One region of the Kitasatospora sp. NPDC034533 genome, then DNA from elsewhere that is predicted to be linked to it. Evidence: riboswitches for the same ligand, from Rfam matches in the RefSeq annotation. Region 1 holds a riboswitch; the other holds the start of a gene.
What was found. A riboswitch is a leader RNA that binds a small molecule or an ion and turns the genes downstream of it on or off. The one in region 1 is predicted to bind cyclic di-AMP.

Region 1 (5,617 bases):
CGGCCACGAGCAGATCCACAAGGGCATGACCTCCCGGGATCTGACCGAGAACGTCGAGCAGCTGCAGATCCGCCAGTCCCTGGAGCACGTCCGGGACCGCACGGTGGCGGTGCTGGTGCGCCTGGCCAGGCTCGCCGCCCAGCACTCCGAGCTGGTCATGGCCGGCCGCTCGCACAACGTGGCCGCGCAGGCCACCACCCTGGGCAAGCGGTTCGCGTCGATCGCGGACGAGCTGCTGGTCGCCTTCCGCCGCCTGGAGGAGCTGATCGCCCGCTACCCGCTGCGCGGGATCAAGGGCCCGGTCGGCACCGCCCAGGACATGCTGGACCTGCTCGGTGGCGACACCGGGAAGCTGGCCGAGCTGGAGCGCCGGGTCGCCGCGCACCTCGGCTTCGACAACGTGCTGACCAGCGTCGGCCAGGTCTACCCGCGCTCGCTGGACTTCGAGGTGCTCACCGCCCTCGTCCAGCTGGCCGCCGCGCCGTCCAGCCTGGCCAAGACCATCCGCCTGATGGCCGGCCACGAGCTGGTCACGGAGGGCTTCAAGGAGGGCCAGGTCGGCTCCTCCGCGATGCCGCACAAGATGAACACCCGCTCCTGCGAGCGCGTCAACGGCCTGGCCGTCATCCTGCGCGGCTACGCCTCGATGACCGGCGAGCTGGCCGGCGATCAGTGGAACGAGGGCGACGTCTCCTGCTCGGTGGTGCGCCGGGTCGCGCTGCCGGACGCCTTCTTCGCCTTCGACGGCCTGCTGGAGACCTTCCTGACCGTCCTCGACGAGTTCGGCGCCTTCCCCGCCGTGATCGAGGCCGAGCTGGACCGCTACCTGCCGTTCCTCGCCACCACCAAGGTGCTGATGGGCGCGGTGCGCGCGGGGGTCGGCCGGGAGACCGGGCACGAGGTCATCAAGGAGCACGCCGTCGCCTCCGCGCTGGCGATGCGCGCGGGCGCCCGCGAGAACGAACTGCTGGACCGCCTGGCCGCCGACGAGCGGATCCCGCTGGACCGGGCCGCGCTGGACGCGCTGCTGGCCGACAAGCTGTCCTTCACCGGTGCGGCCGGCGCCCAGGTCGCCGAGGTGGTCCGCCAGGTGGAGGCCGTCGCGGACGCCTACCCGGAGGCCGCCAAGTACGCGCCCGCCGACATCCTCTGACGTAGCGTCAGTTCTCGGCCGAGGGCCCCGCTGCCGGACCGGTGGCGGGGCCCTCGCGCGTCACGGGGACGTGACCCGGATCGAGCGGCGGTGCGGTCGGGCCGCACGGCCAGTCGCAGTTCGGCTCGGCCACCGGCTGCGCCTCGGGCGCGAGCACATTGCCCCGTACGGTCACGAGGGCGATCAGGGCGCCGCCGACCAGCAGGCCCGCGCAGATCAGCATCGCGGTGTGGAAGGCCGCGTCGACCGCGGAGGGCACCCGGTAGGCGTCGCCGCTCAGCCCGGCCAGCGCCGGCAGGGCGGCCACCGCGAGCAGTCCGGCCGCGCGGGCGGCGGCGTTGTTGACCCCGCTGGCGATGCCCGCGTGCCGCACCTCGACGGCGGCCAGCACCGTCGCCGTCAGCGGTGCGACCAGCAGCGTCATCCCGCAGCCCATCACCGCGACGGCGGGCAGTACGTCCGCCCAGTAGGAGGAGTCCGGGCCGGTGCGCAGCATCAGCAGCACCCCGGCGGCGCACAGCAGGGGGCCGGCGGTCAGCGGGATGCGCGGGCCGATCCGCTTGCCGAGGCGCCCGGCGCGCGCCGAGAGCGCCAGCATCAGCACGGTGATCGGCACCAGTGCGAAGCCCGAGACCAGCGGCGAGAACCCGGACACGATCTGGAGCTGCACCACCAGGAGGAAGAAGACGCCGCTGAACGCCGCGTACACGCACAGGGTGACCAGGTTCACCGCGGTGAACAGCCGGGAGGAGAACAGGCCGAGCGGCAGCATCGGTTCGGGTGCCCGGCGTTCGACCGCGACGAAGGCGGCGCCGAGCAGCAGCCCGAGCACCCCGCTGACCCAGACCGCGGGGGACAGGCCCTCGCCGGCCGCGGTCAGCGCGTAGGTGATGGCGCCGAGGGCGAGGGCGGCGAGCAGGGCGCCGAGCACGTCGAAACGGCCGGAGGCGCTCTCGTCCCGGCTCTCCGGCACCGATCGGGTGGTCACCGTGATCACGGCGGCGGCCAGCGGCAGGTTCAGCAGGAAGATCCAGCGCCAGCCGGGGCCGTCCACCAGCCAGCCGCCGAGGAAGGGGCCGACCGCGGCCGACACCCCGCCGAGGCCGGACCAGAGGCCGACCGCCGCCGAACGGTCGTCAGGGTGGAAGACGGCCTGGAGCATGGCGAGCGAGCCGGGGGTGAGCAGCGCCCCGCCGACGCCCTGGACGGCGCGGGCGGCGATCAGCACCTGGATGTTCGGCGCGGCGGCGCAGGCCGCGGACGCCACGGCGAACCAGACCACGCCGACCAGGAAGACCTTGCGCCGCCCGTAGCGGTCGCCGAGCGCCCCGCCGAGCAGGATCAGGCCCGCCAGGGTGAGCAGGTAGGCGTTCAGCGTCCACTGGAGGGACGCCAGGGTGGCGCCGAGGTCGGCGCCGATCCGGGGCAGCGCGACGTTCACCACGGTGCCGTCGAGCATCGCCATGCTGGAGCCGAGCACCGTCGCCAGTAGTACCCAGCGACCCTGCGCGGTGCCCAGGCGCAGGGTGCCGGCCTCGGAGGTGGCCACGGGCGAATCCTGCGTTGCCCGGGGCGTACGTGACAAGGGTCACCGGCGGGTGTGTCGGCCGGGCGCGGAGGGTGAGCGGGCGGCTGCGCGGCGTCCCCGATCTCGGCACAGGGTCGTGGATCAGTGGCGCGGGGTGAATGGATTGTGTACGTATCGTGCGTCGGGGCCTGCGGAGGGTCACCGGGTGCGGGGGAGTCGTTGCCGTTTCAAGAGATCGACATTGCTTCACCCGAACGGATGAGTTTTAGTTCAGCGACCGCCCGGCCAGTCCGGACGGATCCACCGGGTGGAACGCCGAGTCCTGCCGCTGCCCGGTGGTTCGAAACGAACTCTGTACGGCAGGAGCGGGGGACCCACAGGTAAGTCGCCGGACCGGAGTTCGCGCCTCAGGGCGCGGGCGTCCAGGACCGGCTAGGGGTGAAGCCGCGCATGCGGCCGGGCAACTCCAGCCCGAACCCGACAGCTCACCTCGCAGGCGTCGGAGAGGAATCTTCCATGCCTGCACAGGCTCGTCGTATCGCCCTGCCCCGCGCCGCCCGCATCGGCATCGCCACCGCCGTCACCGGCGTGTCGTTCGCCCTCCCGCTGGTGACCGCGATCAGCGCCGAGGCCCACTCCGCCCCGGCCGCCCCGGCCGCCTCCGCTTCCGTTGCCGCCGGCCAGTCCGCGCGGTCCGCCGCTCCGGCCGCGCAGGAGAGCTACCGCGTCGTCAGCGGCGACACCCTGTCCAAGATCGCCGACGTCAAGAACGTCGAGGGCGGCTGGCACGCGCTGTACGAGCGGAACCGCTCGGTCGTCGGCGCCGACCCGAACCTGATCTTCCCGGGCCAGCAGCTCGCGCTGCCGGGCCACGCCGCCGCGCCGTCCGCCGACGCCGCCCCGGCGAAGCCGGCCGCTCCGGCCAAGCCCGCCAAGCCGGCCAAGCCCGCCGCTGCGGCGACCCAGGCCGCCGAGCCGCAGGCCCAGGTCCAGGTGCGGACCGAGGCCGCCAAGCCGGCCGAGCAGCTCCAGACCCAGCTCCAGGTCGCCACCCCGACCCAGGTCGTGACCGCCACTCCGGTCGCCGCCGCCACCTCCGGCTTCGTCGCCCCGCTGGCCAACCCGAAGCTCGGCACCGCCTACGGCGTGGCCGGCTCGATGTGGGCCTCCGGTCACCACACCGGCCAGGACTTCGTCGCCTCCACCGGCACCCCGCTGCGCGCGGTCGCCAACGGTGTCGTGGTCAAGGCCGGCAACGGCGGCGCCTACGGCAACGAGGTCGAGATCAAGCTCGCCGACGGCCACTACGCCGAGTACGCCCACCTCTCCTCGATCGGCGTGAAGATCGGCCAGTCCGTCAAGGCCGGCCAGCAGATCGGCCTCTCCGGCGCCACCGGCAACGTGACCGGCCCGCACCTGCACTTCGAGATCCGCAACGGCTCGGAGTACGGCTCGGACATCAACCCGGTCGCCTACCTGCGCGCGCACGGCGTCGCGCTCTGAGCCCGAGCGCTCTGAGTCCGAGGGATCTGACCTCTGACGGGCTCTGACCCGCGGGGTCTCGGGAACCGCCGCCGCTGCGGGGCGAATCGGTCCTCCGGGATGGTCATGTCGGGTGACCGCTCGACCGGGTGACCGCCGCACGGCGGACATGGGCGCGGGACACGCCCAGGCCGGCCCGGCCACACGGGGAACTTCCTCGTGCGGCCGGGCCGGCCACTGTCGTTCCCGCCCCCGTTCGAATCGTCGAACGGGACGTCAACTCCGCTGCCGCGAACGGTGATCACGGACGCCCTGGGCGTGCTCGGCGCGCGATGCTGTCGGTCGGTCAGCGCCCGGCCGGTCCGGCGGACGGGCGGGTCCGGGAGGCGAGGAGGCCGGATGGCGGTCCGCAACGGGGGCGCGGTGGGGGAGACGGTCGGGCGGAGGCGCGCGAGCGACGGGGTCGACCGGCTGAAGGCGGACTCGGTCGGCCTGGTCGGGGTGGTGTTCATGGCGCTCGCCACCGCCGCCCCGATCACCGCGATGACCGGCAACCTGCCGATCATCGTCGGCCAGGGCAACGGCGGCGGGGCGCCCGCCGCGTACGTGGTGGCGACCGTCGCGCTGACGGTGTTCTCGATCGGGTACGTGGCGATGGCCCGGCACATCACCGCGGCCGGTGCCTTCTACGGGTACGTCTCGCACGGGCTGGGGCGCGTGGTCGGGATGGCCTCGGGGCTGCTCGCGGTGCTCGCGTACGTCGTCACCGAGGCCTCGGCGATCGGCTTCTTCGCGTACTCGCTGCGCGGGCTGGTCCGTTCGCAGCTGGGGGTGGACCTCGGCTGGGGCTGGTACGCGCTGGGCGGCGTGGCGGTGATCGGGGTGATGGCCTGGTTCGACCTGCACCTGACGGCCCGGGTGCTCGGCGTCGCGCTGGTGCTGGAGGTCGGAGTGCTGGGCGCGGTCTCGCTGGCGGTGCTGGGCACCGGCGGGGGCCCGGACGGGCTCGTGCCCGAGACCCTGAACCCGCTGAACGCGCTGAAGGGTGCCGGGAGTTCGGGCGCGGAGGCGGCCGGGCTCGGGCTGTTCTTCGCGTTCTGGTCCTGGGTGGGCTTCGAGTCGACCGCGATGTACGGCGAGGAGTCCCGCGACCCGAAGCGGGTGGTGCCCCGGGCGACGCTGATCTCGGTGGTCGGGGTCGGGCTGTTCTACGTCTTCGTGTCATGGATGATCGTGTCCGGCAACGGGGTCGACCACGCGATCGCGGTGGCGAGCGGGGCAGTGCCGGGCAAGGAGGGCAACAGCCTGTTCTTCGATCCGCTGCGGGCCCACCTGGGGGCCTGGGCGGTGAAGGTCTTCCAATGGCTGGTCGTCAGCGGCTCGTTCGCCTGCGCGATGGCCTTCCACCAGTGCGCGGCCCGGTACCTGTACGCGATCGGGCGCGAGGGGCTGCT
Region 2 (5,617 bases), on a different contig from region 1:
ATGCCAATAGTGCGACTGCACGTGAATCGACTCTTGCATCTGCAGTGAGCGCACACCACCATGGTGCACGTGCACCTGCACATCCCTGGCAATCCCGCGGGCTCCGCGTCGACCCCACGCGCGACTCCGTGCACCGACCCGACGACGTCCCCGCGTCATCGGGCGTTCGAGTGCGCGCGCGCCTGGTCGAGGGGCGGCCGAGCGGCCGAGCGAGTCGGAGGTGACCGGCATGACCCCGGCGGGTCCAGCCGTGTCCGCCCCCTTATGGGAGGAGCTCTTCATGAGCACCGGTACGGCTTTGGCGGTTGACCCCCATGTGGTCACCTGTACGCTCGCTCCTCGCTTCGAAGCCGTCAGAACCGCGCGCGACTTCGCTCGGACCACGCTCCAGCGCTGGAGCCTGACCGAACTGTTCGACGACGTCGCGCTGGTGGCCTCGGAACTCGTGACCAACGCGCTCCGGCATGCGATCGGCGCACGGCCCGACCCGTCGGGCGGCGCCCAGGGCGAGTACGACTTTCCCATACAGCCGACCCCGGAGGGGCGGCTGCCGATCCGAATAAGCCTGGTGCACCGCGCGCCCCAGGTGGTCTGTGCGGTGAGCGATCCGAGCAGCCTCGGGCCGATCGCCAGGGAGGCGGACTTCGTCGCCGAATCGGGCCGCGGACTGCACCTGGTGGAGTCGTTCAGCCGCTCCTGGGGCTGGCACCCGCTGGGCAGCGGCAAGGTGGTCTGGGCGATGTTCGAGGCCCAGGCGGTCGGCGGCTCCGCGCTGGACGGCCACCCGGAGCTCGGCGGTCGCTCGCCGCTGGACGGCCCGGTCGACGCCGGCGGACGGCATCGACGCTCGGCCTAGGAGGGGTGCGGCGCCCGGACCGGGTCCCGCACCCGGTTCACGTCCCACACCCGGTCCAGGCCTCGCGGCCGGGCCGGATCGCATGGCCGGGTCGGGCCGTGCGATGGGATCAGGACCCGTGGTCAGGAGCAGCCCCGTGCCCGGGTCAGGCCGCGCGGCGTTCGGCGTTCGGCCGGTTCGGGAAGCCCCGGGAGGACCACACCCCGGGCTCTTCCGCCAGGCCCCGCCGAGGCCCTTCCGGCGCCACGGGCCTGCGGGCCGGCCGGTTCACCGGGGCCCGCGGGCGCAAGCGGAAGGACGGGCGACAAAGACAAAGGCCGTCGCGGTGTCGGCACCCACGACGGCCCCCCGATGTGTGGAGCACGACGGTCGGTCAGACCGCCAGGTGGTCGAACTCCCCGTCCTTCGCGCCCAGCAGCAGTGCGGCGATCTCGGCACGGGTGTAGATGAGCGCCGGGCCGTCCGGGAACCGCGAGTTGCGCATCGCCACATCGCCGCCCGGCAGGGCGGCGAACTCGACGCAGTTGCCCTGAGAGTTGCTGTGCAGGCTCTTCTGCCAGACCACCCCCCGGAGATCGGCGGCGGCCATCCCGTTGTAGGTGTCGTACGAGCCGTGCGTGTCCTGCGAGTCGTGCATAGAAATCTCCCGAAGAGCTCCGGAGTTGTCGTCCAGCGCGGCGCCCCCGGCACCGCCGAACGAACGGACCGGCCCCGTACCGGCCCGGCACAACGCCTCACTTGACGTGATGATAGCCGCAGTGCACGTGCATCAGCACGGGACAGTGCAGGTGCACAAGGCCTTTCATTCGCGGCCCCGAACTCGCCATGCCCCCTTCCCCTGACGGTACGTAAACGGACATAGCCCATGGAATCGTCGGGCTCGCGATAACCGGCCGTGAGCACCTCCCCGCTGAATGTTGATCTTCGAACGCCGGGAGTCGCCCCCCCGTGACCCTCCGTCAAGCGCCTCTTGAGCTGTGAGACATCTCACGCGCCACGGGTGCAACGCCCGCCGCCCCGGACGGCGTCAGGACTGTGACGGTTCGCGCCGAGTTGGGAGAGGAATGTCCGGATTGTAGGCAAAGCGCCTGAACGGTGGCGGAGACACACCGAGTCCGCACCACGACCGCGCGAAACCCGTACGGCAGCCGACTGCAAGCCGGACGGGGCGATGTCCTACGATCTCCGGCATGAGCACCGCAGCCATCCCGGGCGCGCCACTGCCCGTCCGCACTCCAGGCTCCCGTGCGCGGGGGCGCCACCGTCGTCCCGAGCGCCCCGAGATCCCGGCCGGCGCCCCGGCCCTGGTGCTCGCCGTGCCCGCGACCGCCGGGCCCGAGTCCCGTTCGGTCGTCGAGGAGCTGCTCTCGGTCGTCCGCACCGAGCAGAACGGCGTCCAGGCGGCGGTCGGTTACCTCCCGGGCAACGGCTCCGAGGCCGCCGACGGCGAGGAGCGCACGGTGGCCGAGCTACTGGTGCTGGCCGCCGAGACCGGGCTGCCGATGCCGATCCTGGTGCCCCTGGTGCCGGGCCCGCACAGCTTCCTGACCGAGCTTCACGCGCTCGCCGCCGAGTACGGCGCGCCGGTCACCGACCCGCTGGGCCCGCACCCGCTGCTGGCCGAGGCCGTGCACGTCCGGCTGTCCGAGGCCGGGCTGGCCCGCGCCGACCGCGCCCGGCTGTTCGCCATCGCGACCGCCGCGGACGGCGTGGTGCTGACCACCGTCGGCGGCGAGGACGCGGCCGCCGCGGCCGGCATCACCGGCGTGCTGCTGGCCGCCCGACTGGCCGTGCCGGTCGTCGCCGCCGCGCTCGACGTGCCCGGCTCGGTCGCCGCGGCCGTCAACCACCTCAAGGACACCGGCTCGCAGCGCCCGGCGCTGGCACCGCTGGTGATCGGCCCGGAGGCGGACTCCGAGCTGCTCGCCACCGCCGCCGAGGAGACCGGCTGCCCGTCGGCCGCGCCGCTGGGCGCGTACCCGTCCGTCGGCCAGCTGATCGCCTCCACCTACCTGGCCGCGCTGCCCGCGCCGTCCGCGGAGGACCTGGCCCGGGCCGAGGCGGAGGCGGCGGCCGCCGCCGAGGCCGAGGGGGCCGTGGAGGGTGCTCGCGGCGCCCATGCGGCCGCCCAGGGGTTCGCCGGGCAGTAAGCGACACCGCGCGCCGGTTCGCGCGCGCCGAAGGGTCCGGAGCGGTTCGCGCTCCGGGCCCTTCGGCGTCCCCTGCTCGCCGTCTCCCGTCGCCCCTCGCGGTGTTTCGCCGCTTCTCGCCGTTCATCACACATCTCGTACCGCTTCAGGAGTTGAGTGCCGATGAAGCGGAATGTCCGTTCTGAAGCCATTTAGAAGGAAATGGACCGCACATGGCCGGGCGCCCGGCCTGCGGCCGCCCCCATGCCCTCCGGAGTGCGCCGCCGCGCGCCTCAACGCGCCGTCACGTCATGGCTGAAGCGAAGCCAGTTGTCGATTTCCTCAACGACATTGCCGGAAAACGATCATTTGCGATCTTGGAAGAATCGCCTTTTGGTACTTCCCGCTAAACCGTGATGCGCATCACAAGGTTTGCAGTTTGAACTTGAGTCTGATTAACGTGCTCCCCGTTCGTGACCACACGAACCCGGTTCATCCGCGACGCCGAGTCCTGCCGTCGGATGTCCTGGCAGCGCGAAAACGCACCACGGCAGGAGCGGGGGACCCACAGGTAAGTCGCCCCGGACCGATCCCCGGAACGGTCCAGGGCTAGGGGTGAAGCCGCGCTCACCGCGCGGCCGGGCAACTCCAGCCCGAATCCGACAGCTCACCTCGCAGGCGTGGGAGAGGACCGCGTCTTCATGCTGCCCACCAACGGCAACAGCCTGTCCAGTCGCACCCGCCGCGTGATCGCCGCCCTCGGCGTCGCGGGCGTCGGACTCACCGTCCCGTGCCTCACCTCCGGCACCGCCTCCGCCGCCACGGTCGCCACCTGGGACAAGGTCGCCCAGTGCGAGAGCGGCGGCAACTGGAGCATCAACACCGGCAACGGTTTCTACGGCGGCCTCCAGTTCACCTCCAGCACCTGGGCCGCCTTCGGCGGCACCGCCTACGCCGCGCGCGCCGACCTGGCCACCAAGGACCAGCAGATCGCCGTCGCCGAGAAGGTCCTCGCCTCGCAGGGCCCCGGCGCCTGGCCGGTCTGCTCGGTCAAGGCCGGCCTCACCAAGGGCGGCGCGGCCGCTTCGGTCGACACCACGGCGGGCTCGACCGCTTCGGTCGACACCACGGCGGGCTCGACCGCCGGTTCGGCCGCCACCAAGCCCGCCCAGAGCGCGAAGCCCGCCGCTCCGGCCGCCAAGCCCGCCCCGCAGAGCCCGGCCCCGGCCGCCAAGCCCGCCGCGCCCGCCCAGGACGGTGCTCAGGCCGCCTCCGGCTCCGCCGCGAGCAACTGGGTCCAGAAGCGTCAGCAGCAGGCCCAGAGCGGCGACTACACCGTGGTCGAGGGCGACTGGCTGTCCTCGATCGCCGACCAGCACAACGTGCAGGGCGGCTGGCAGCGGCTGTACGAGCTCAACCGCGCCACCCTGACCGAGGGCCCGGACTCCATCTACCCGGGCCAGCACCTGTCCATCGACGGCAAGTCCGGCTCGGACGCCGCCCGGTCCGACCGCTCGCGGAAGGCCGGCCAGTCCGCGAACGGCGGTGCCGTGAACGCCCAGCCGTCCGCGCAGGCCCAGACGCCCGCCACCAAGCCGGCCGCCGCCAAGCCCGCCGCCGCCAAGCCCGCCCCGCAGACCCCGGCCCCGGCGCAGCCCCAGACCCAGGCTCCGGCCGCCACCGGCAGCATGGCCGCCGCGGTCTCCTTCGCCGAGTCGAAGGTCGGTCAGGCCTACGTGTACGGCGGCACCGGCAACGGCGGCTGGGACTGCTCCGGCCTGACCCAGGCCGCGCTGCGCGCCGCGGGCATCTCCGTGCCGCGCGTCGCCGCCGACCAGGCCGCGGCCAGCACCCACGTCTCGCTGGACAGCCTCCAGCCGGGCGACCTGCTGTTCTGGTCCAACAACGGCAAGGACTCCGGCGTGTACCACGTCGCGATCTACGTCGGCAACGGCAAGTACGTCGAGGCCGCCAACCCGAGCTCGGGCGTGCGCGAGCAGAGCATCGCCAACTGGGCCCCGGACTTCGCCGGCCGGGTCTGAGGACGGCGAACGGCTGACGGACGCGCGGTAGCAGCCGACAAGGAACAGCTGACAGATGACGGATAACAGATAACAGATTTCAACATCTGTCAGCTGTCATCTGTCTCCCATCAGCCGTCAGCCACCCGCTGCGGACCGAACGCTGACCATCCGCCACCCCCGGGGAGAGTCTGGTCGCTCTCCCCGGGGGTTCCGCCGTTCCCCGGCGCATCATGCGCCCCGCCCTCCGGCGGCTCCCCCAGAAGGCCGTCGAACCGGTCCTGCGCGACTACCCGGCACGCGGCCGTCGCACCGGGACCCGGACCGGCGAAGCGCCGACGGGCCCCGGAGAGCAACCGCCCTCCGGGGCCCGTCCGTCCGACGTGGCGGCCATGACGGCCGACGCTCAGCGCGCGCAGGCCCCGGTGGACCCGCGCATCACCAGCTCCGGCTGGAACATGAACTCGCCGCGCTGGGCCGCGTTCCCGCCGACCTCCTCCAGCAGGGCGTCCACCGCCGCCGTGGCCATCGCCTCGACCGGCTGGCGGATCGTGGTCAACGGCGGCTCGGTGAAGGCGATCAGCGGCGAGTCGTCGAAGCCGACCACCGAC

Region 2: it holds a riboswitch for cyclic di-AMP, as region 1 does, so the genes downstream of both, ACZ55U_RS26040 (transglycosylase family protein) here and ACZ55U_RS14415 (M23 family metallopeptidase) in region 1, are expected to answer to the same signal.

The regions. Positions count from the first base shown of each region.
Region 1 covers NZ_JBVITE010000016.1:34,569-40,185, forward strand. Annotated here, with positions in the region: gene purB (adenylosuccinate lyase) at 1-1,153, shown strand, start outside; gene ACZ55U_RS14410 (MFS transporter) at 1,161-2,702, opposite strand; cyclic di-AMP (ydaO/yuaA leader) riboswitch at 3,058-3,195, shown strand; gene ACZ55U_RS14415 (M23 family metallopeptidase) at 3,198-4,184, shown strand; gene ACZ55U_RS14420 (APC family permease) at 4,563-5,617, shown strand, end outside.
Region 2 covers NZ_JBVITE010000043.1:12,678-18,294, forward strand. Annotated here, with positions in the region: gene ACZ55U_RS26025 (ATP-binding protein) at 281-856, shown strand; gene ACZ55U_RS26030 (DUF397 domain-containing protein) at 1,230-1,493, opposite strand; gene ACZ55U_RS26035 (sirohydrochlorin chelatase family protein) at 2,047-3,006, shown strand; cyclic di-AMP (ydaO/yuaA leader) riboswitch at 3,509-3,679, shown strand; gene ACZ55U_RS26040 (transglycosylase family protein) at 3,666-5,027, shown strand; gene ACZ55U_RS26045 (LacI family DNA-binding transcriptional regulator) at 5,413-5,617, opposite strand, start outside.